2 regions of the Gynuella sp. genome follow, and region 2 is predicted to be linked to the other one. Evidence: predicted binding sites of a transcription regulator. Region 2 holds the regulator's gene; the other holds the start of a gene.
The links. Region 2 encodes LexA, which represses DNA repair genes until DNA is damaged. Its sites were predicted from a motif close to TACTGTNTANNTANACAGTA; they were not measured.
Positions count from the first base shown of each region.

Region 1: dinB (DNA polymerase IV) is a predicted target of LexA. The motif match lies at 1,911-1,930, and genes of this name have one in related genera.

Region 1 is NZ_JBNKSF010000059.1:116,469-120,169, forward strand. Features, by position in the region: gene cgtA (Obg family GTPase CgtA) at 1-660, shown strand, start outside; gene proB (glutamate 5-kinase) at 694-1,818, shown strand; gene dinB (DNA polymerase IV) at 1,945-2,994, shown strand; gene ACQY6I_RS22525 (hypothetical protein) at 3,587-3,701, opposite strand, start outside.
Region 2 is NZ_JBNKSF010000019.1:83,229-86,929, forward strand. Features, by position in the region: gene ACQY6I_RS07560 (alpha/beta hydrolase) at 505-1,371, opposite strand; gene lexA (transcriptional repressor LexA) at 1,577-2,182, shown strand; gene ACQY6I_RS07570 (quinone-dependent dihydroorotate dehydrogenase) at 2,401-3,417, opposite strand; gene ACQY6I_RS07575 (DUF2835 domain-containing protein) at 3,497-3,701, opposite strand, start outside.

The sequences.
Region 1 (3,701 bases), on a different contig from region 2:
CGCGCAGTATCTGCGGCCAAACCCAAGGTTGCTGATTATCCGTTTACCACCTTGGTTCCTAATTTGGGAGTGGTTCGTACGGAATATTCCCGCAGTTTTGTTATTGCGGATGTGCCAGGAATTATCGAAGGTGCTTCCGAAGGTGCAGGTTTGGGTATCAGATTCTTAAAACATCTGGTGCGTACTCGCATATTGTTGCATCTGGTCGATATGGCACCTTTTGATGAAGCCGATCCAGCAGAGCAGGCCAAAATCATTATTAACGAACTAAATCAATTTTCTCCTGAATTGGCAAAACGTGAACGCTGGCTGGTGTTGAACAAGTTGGACTTGTTACCAGAGGATGAACGGGAAAGCCGTTGTCAGGCCTTAATCGATGCGTTGAACTGGCAGGGGCCTGTTTTTAGGGTTTCGGCGATCTCAAAAACAGGAACTGAAGATGTCTGTCAGAAAGTCATGGAGTTTCTCGAAGAACGTAAGCAGATACTTGAAGAAAACTCTGAACTGGCAGAGCAGGAGCAATTGCATCGTAATTTGGTTGAAACTGAGGCCAGAGAAAAAATAGAATCGCTGGCCCGGGCACGACGTGCAGCCCGAAAAGCCCAGGATAACGATGATGATGACTTTGACGATGATGTGGAAGTTGAATATCGCTCCTGATTCGTATTGACCCAAACATAATCAGACACATAAATGAACTCTAAGTCCCCTTTGACTCGCGGACAGCGCTGGGTTGTAAAAATTGGCTCTTCGTTATTAACCAATGATGGTCAGGGCCTTGATTGCCAGAGAATCAAGGGTTGGGTTGACCAGCTGGCGGATCTGCACCGGTCTGGTGTGCAGATAATTCTTGTAAGCTCAGGTGCTGTGGCGGCAGGAATGCATCGATTGGGGTGGAGTCGCCGGCCCATAGAACTGGAATCACTACAAGCCGCAGCTGCGGTCGGACAAACTAGTCTGGTGCAGTGTTATGAGCAGTGTTTTAAAGAGCATCATATTCATACTGCGCAGATATTGTTAACCCATGAGGATCTGTCTGATCGTAAGCGCTATCTTAATGCTAGAAATTCTCTGAGGACATTGCTATCACTGCCTGTGATGCCAATCATTAACGAAAACGATACGGTTATTACAGACGAAATAAAGTTTGGTGATAACGATACTCTTGGTGCTCTCGTAGCAAATCTTATGGAAGCGGATGCGCTGATTATTTTGACAGATCAGCAAGGACTTTTTGACAAAGACCCGCGATATTCAAAAGACGCTTCTTTGATCTCACAGGCGAAGGCCACAGATCCCTCCTTGGTGGCTATGGCTTCGGGAGCAGGCGCGCTCGGCAGTGGCGGTATGGCGACTAAAGTACGGGCGGCAAAATTAGCTTCCCGCAGCGGAGCGATTACCGCTATTTGCGCAGGCCGGGAGGAAAATGTTCTGCGCCGGCTGTGGGCAGGTGAAGCGATAGGCACATTGTTGACTCCTGACCAGGAGCCTATTGTTGCACGTAAACAGTGGTTGGCTGGGCACCTGAAAACCCGCGGACGTATATTTCTGGATGCAGGTGCAGAGCTGGCGTTGGTTAGAAAAGGACGCAGCTTGTTGCCGGTAGGAGTGAATCGTATCGAAGGCAATTTCAAGCGTGGGGAGGCAGTTAGTTGTATTGGAGAATCTGGTCGCCTCGTGGCCATTGGTCTTATCAATTATGATGCGACAGATTGCGGAAAAATACTTCGCCACGCCAGTCAAGAAATTTTCGATATATTGGGGTATATCTCTGAGCCGGAATTGATTCATCGGGATAATCTGGTTCTAATGGAGTAAGTCGTTCATCGGCTGTGGATGCCTTGATTTCTCATCTTAGTGGTATCTGTTGTCAAGATCACTTGTTGACACAATCGCCTGTATTTGAATAATGCTGTATTTATTTACAGTGTTGGGTGTTGGCGAGTGAATCATCAGCGAAAAATCATCCATTTTGATTGCGATTGCTTTTATGCCGCCGTCGAAATTCGTGATCGCCCGGAATTGCAAGGACGTCCGGTTGCTGTTGGTGGAACTGGACGCCGTGGAGTCTTGTCTACCTGTAATTATGAGGCTCGCCACTTTGGTATACGCTCAGCTATGCCTACTGCTCAGGCTCTACGCCTTTGTCCCGATTTAATTGTTCTTCCCAGTCGTTTTGATGCATATCGAGAAGCATCAAGACAAATCCATGAAGTCTTCAAACAATATTCAGAGCTTATCGAGCCTTTATCGCTTGATGAAGCGTATGTTGATGTCACCGATACTGACCATTGTCAGGGGAGTGCGACGTTGATAGCTAGGACTGTCAAGGCTCAGGTGAAACAACAGATCGGGATTACCATATCTGCGGGGGTCGCCCCAAACAAGTATCTTGCCAAGATTGCCAGCGACTGGCGTAAGCCAGATGGATTGTTTGTGATCACACCTGAACAGGTGGCTGATTTCGTAAAAGATCTTTCTGTTGATCGAATCCATGGTGTTGGTAAGGTGACTTCCAAGCGTTTGCACCGTCAGGGTATTTATACATGTGGTCAGCTGCAGAAGCAGGGGGTGAAAGAGCTTGTGGCGTCCTATGGAAGCTTTGGTGAACATTTGTATCAAATGAGTCAGGGTATTGATGACCGTGAGGTGAAAGTGTCGAGGGAGCGGAAATCCTTGAGTGTTGAGCGCACCTATGCCGAAGATGTGCATGGTCTTAGTGCTTGTCTGACGAATATGGGGTCGCTGTATCTGGAGTTGAGTCAGCGTATGAGCAAAATTAACGCGGAATACTTTGGCAAGGCTTTTGTTAAGGTTCGCTTTGCTGATTTCACTCAGACCACTGTTGAATGTACAACCCGTAGCTTTGATGCAGATATATTTAAAGCGCTATGTGAACAGGCCTGGAAGAGAAGGGAGAAGCCTGTGCGCCTTTTGGGTATGGGGATACGTAGCCGGGGACGTGGAGATGGGCAGCAGCTGTGTCTTTTTTAGCGTGATATATAAAGCGCTTGAAATGAATGCATCTTGTTAGGTATTAGTTAGGAAGTCTCTGAAAAATAGAAATAGTTTTGATGCAAGCAGGGTAGTACTGCTCGCAAAACCACAGTTTGCTGGTGTAACCGAGTTGTATCTATTATTTTTTTCAATAGTCGATATGGGTTATGGCGCTGGAAATGGTTCAGGTTTTGAGAAGCATTTTAAACCATACTTGCGATGGTTTTAAAAAAATAGAAACCACTTTAAAAATAAGAAAAGCCATTCTATTTTAACTTTTGATCGAAAGTTGCCAAGTTTGATATATACAAGGTCATTCTGCTGTAGATATTTTTAAGTTCGATAAGCATGGGAAATTATCGTCAATAGTGCTGTTGTTTTTTGCTGAAGAGTTTTTAACTAACCATAAAACAAGATAGGGTTTTTGCTTAAACTTTTTTGGTTGGCAAATATGCCGTTTATTGTCAGTTTGTGCCTGGTATGGTTAAAAGGTGAGTTATTTTGATGCTTGTGTTTTTATAATAAGCATTTAGACGTCAATCTGAGTTCAAAGATAACCGCCACAGTATTGTTGGTGGAAAATTCAGAACTACTTTATGAGCGAGTTAGTCATTTGCTCAAGAAGTTTATGAGTCTTCTGATGGTCAGAAATTTTCAAGGTATTTGATAATACCAAACCATGTATTGCCGCCAGAATAATAGTG
Region 2 (3,701 bases):
CCTATCCCTATAAGGGCGATTACAGGCGCAGATATTAGCTTCTGGCCGCCATCATTATGAAAGCATAGCAACAAAATTACAGGCGGCTATCATCAATCTATTAACCCGATAAGCTATTAGGTCGGGTTGAAAGTTTCTGAAACTCGTGCGGAAAGCACCAAACTGACGACGAGCATTTGGTGCCAGCAAACATACTTTAGAAATCGATCAATCGTTTGGGTTATTCTTAACCCGGCAAGCATTTATGCCGGGTTAATCGTGTGATGCAGGAATACACCGAAATGTTGGAGCTCACTATTGGCCATAGCCAATGCGAACCCTGGAAATAAAGCAGTCCGGCGATTGGGCATTTCGCAAGCCACCGCCAGATTTCCCGTGGCAATCATCAAGGATGATCAGCACGATTTATATGATTGCCGGGTTAATAGACATTAAAGAAACCCAATAGGACTATTATTATTTTTTGAAAATTGGCTCAATTCATTTCCAGCGACCATAGCCTGCTCAACCAACTTTATGTACCGGGTTAGTTATCAAGGATACCAACAAGGCTTCTGAAAACGCTTTCTCTTCAACCACAGTAAAACCTGCGCGGCTGATCAACTTCCGCTGATGAGGATCATTCATGTCCGACAGATAAAACAAGTTGGACAGCGGATTTTGCTGCATACTTTTTAACAAAGGAGTTTTTCCATCGAGGGATTTCGGCCCGGTAAACCATGATTTTTGCCGCCAGATCTGTTTGATAGCCAGGCGCGACTCATATTCATTACGGCCAGCTGGAATAAACCTTGATTTTCGATTAAACAGCGAGCGCGCCAAAATCAGCCCAGGAAAGTCCCGACGCAGAAGATCTCCCAGACGGGTCACAAAAAAGCGGTCCTCCGATTGTTTATCCAACAAACCATATTCAAGTGCCAGCAACAGCGAAACCGCCCCCTGCTCCCTGGCCAACCATGTCTGTCTGGCCGGATTCTGTTCACGAATAAACTGTTGTAAGGCGGGTAAATCATAACGGGCATAATTACGCCAATGATTCTGACGGCTATCGTGATTGACTTTGGAGAGGCCATGACCGCGCATTTCCATGATCCAGACATCTGCCCCGGCATTCAGCAGCTGGCACAGCATCTCATGTTGTTCATACATCCAGACGGTCCGGTTTTCATACAAACCGTGTAACAGAATGACAGGCTCCCCACGGCTCAGCCCATTACGGCAAACATCCGGATGGCCCAAACGGGTAACCGCAAATTCAGCGGTTTTATCAGGGCTATTGTTAGGCTTTAACAAATATACATCTTCAGAATAGCCCTCCCAGAAATCGGCCTTAAATAATGTAACGGGAAAAAGCTGACTGCTACTTTTCATCGCAAATGAAAATCCAAAACACATCGAAAAGCTGACCATTGTCCCAAAAAAACGAGATCAACATAAGGCTTTACCATAACACTAATACTAATTTTGTATGTTTATCTTTATCTATTTCCCTCGAACAGGAGTGCGATGACAAGGTTGCACGGCCAATGGCAGCTGTATATACTTCCAATACTGTAAAAAAATTCAGGAATCCATCATGGTAAAGCTTACCGCCCGCCAACAACAGGTCTTTGATTTCATCAAATCGTATCTGGATGATAACGGCATGCCCCCTACCCGTGCAGAAATAGCCGCCAAACTCGGCTTTCGTTCACCCAATGCTGCAGAAGAACATTTAAAAGCCCTGGCCCGCAAGGGCGCAATTGAAATGATTCCCGGTGCCTCCAGAGGTATTCGTCTGCCTGAAGATCTGGATGCGGGTTTACCCGTTGTAGGCAGTGTTGCTGCCGGCTCACCGATTCTGGCGGCGGAGCACATCGAGAACCGGGTGAATTTTCCAGAAAGCTTCTTCTATCCAAAAGCCGATTATTTGTTGCGCGTAAAAGGTGTTAGCATGAAAAACATTGGTATTCTGGAAGATGACCTGATAGCAGTACACAAGACTGATCAAGTCAAAAACGGTGATGTCATTGTGGCGCGTATCAATAATGATGTAACGGTCAAACGGTTTTACAAAAGCCGCAATACTGTCACTCTGGTGGCCGAAAACGAGGATTACGATGATATCCTTGTTGACCTGAAATCAGATGACTTTGCCATTGAGGGCTTATATGTGGGTGTGTTGAGAAACACAATCCACTAGTCAGTTTTCAAAACACTTCGTTTTATGCGCTGAATATCAAAATTCAGCGCGTGTTTTTTATGCAAGCGATTTTTTATTACGTACCGACGGTCGCTTTCTGCATCGGCACCAACCTGACTTTGTTGGGATAGTCGCGTGTTATCCCCTATGTATTAATCAAACAATACTGCAAAGTTGCACGGTCATAATGCTCTGTTCGGCATTAACACAATACATCCTTAAATATTGCGTATCGCCTCTACACACTCGGTGATCAACTTCGGACCACGATAGATAAAACCGGTATACAACTGAATCAGTTCGGCACCTGCCAGTATTTTTTCTGAAGCGTGTTCGCCATTGAGAATCCCCCCAACCCCCATTACAGGCAGCCTGCCATCCAAGGCCTGTACCATTAAACGCTGGGTTTCAGTCGCCATATCAAGCACCGGCAGACCACTGAGACCTCCCTGTTCCTGCCCATGCAGCAAGTGCTTGACCCCTTCCCGGCTCACGGTGGTATTGGTGGCAATCACGCCATCGATACCATTCTTAATCAGAGTTTCTGCGATTTGTTCAATACCTGCCTCATCCATATCCGGTGCAATTTTGACGGCCAGTGGAACATATTTGCCAATCTGTTGTTGAAGATGGAGCTGCTCTTCTTTCAGTGCCGCCAGCAAACTGGACAGCTGATCGCCAAACTGAAGATCACGAAGACCCGGGGTATTGGGAGAGGAAATATTGATCGTTATGTATGAGGCATACGGATAGGCTTTACGCAAACAGGTCAAATAGTCATCCACGGCCTGCTCACTGGCAGTATCTTTGTTTTTACCAATGTTTATGCCAAGTACTCCGTCATAACGACTTTGCCGGACATTGGTAATCAATTGATCAATACCGTGGTTGTTAAAGCCCATGCGATTGATAATAGCCTCGGCTTCCGGTAAGCGAAACAAGCGGGGCTTAGGGTTGCCCGGCTGCGGCCTGGGAGTGACTGTGCCAACTTCAATAAAACCAAATCCCAGTGCCGCAAGGCCATCGATAAATTCGCCATTTTTATCCATACCTGCTGCCAGACCGACTGGATTTGGAAAATCAATTCCCATCACCCGGACGGGTTTTGAAGAAACCTTATTCCCCACCCAGCCTGACAGGTTTAAGCGGGCTGCAGCCCCTAGCAGTTCAAGGGAGGCTTCATGAGCCGTTTCTGGTGAAAGTAAGAAAAGCCCTTTGCGCAACAAGTCGTACATCGGTATCCGCCCTTTGAAAAATTTGGCGGATTATAGTCTGTCATTCAGCTGTTGAATATTGAAAAGCGAACTGAGCGGGCTATAAACGTTCAATCTTCTGAAATTTATGATGTCCGTCAAATATGATCCTGAAGCTTCCCTGCACGCCTGAACGGGTCACATATGGCTGTAAGATACGAGCTGGAAATCGAACAACACGGCCATCTCTGGCCGTGGCTCTGACCTGATTCGCTGAGCCCCGGTACAACTTTATTAATTCTTCAGCGGTAATACTGATATCAACA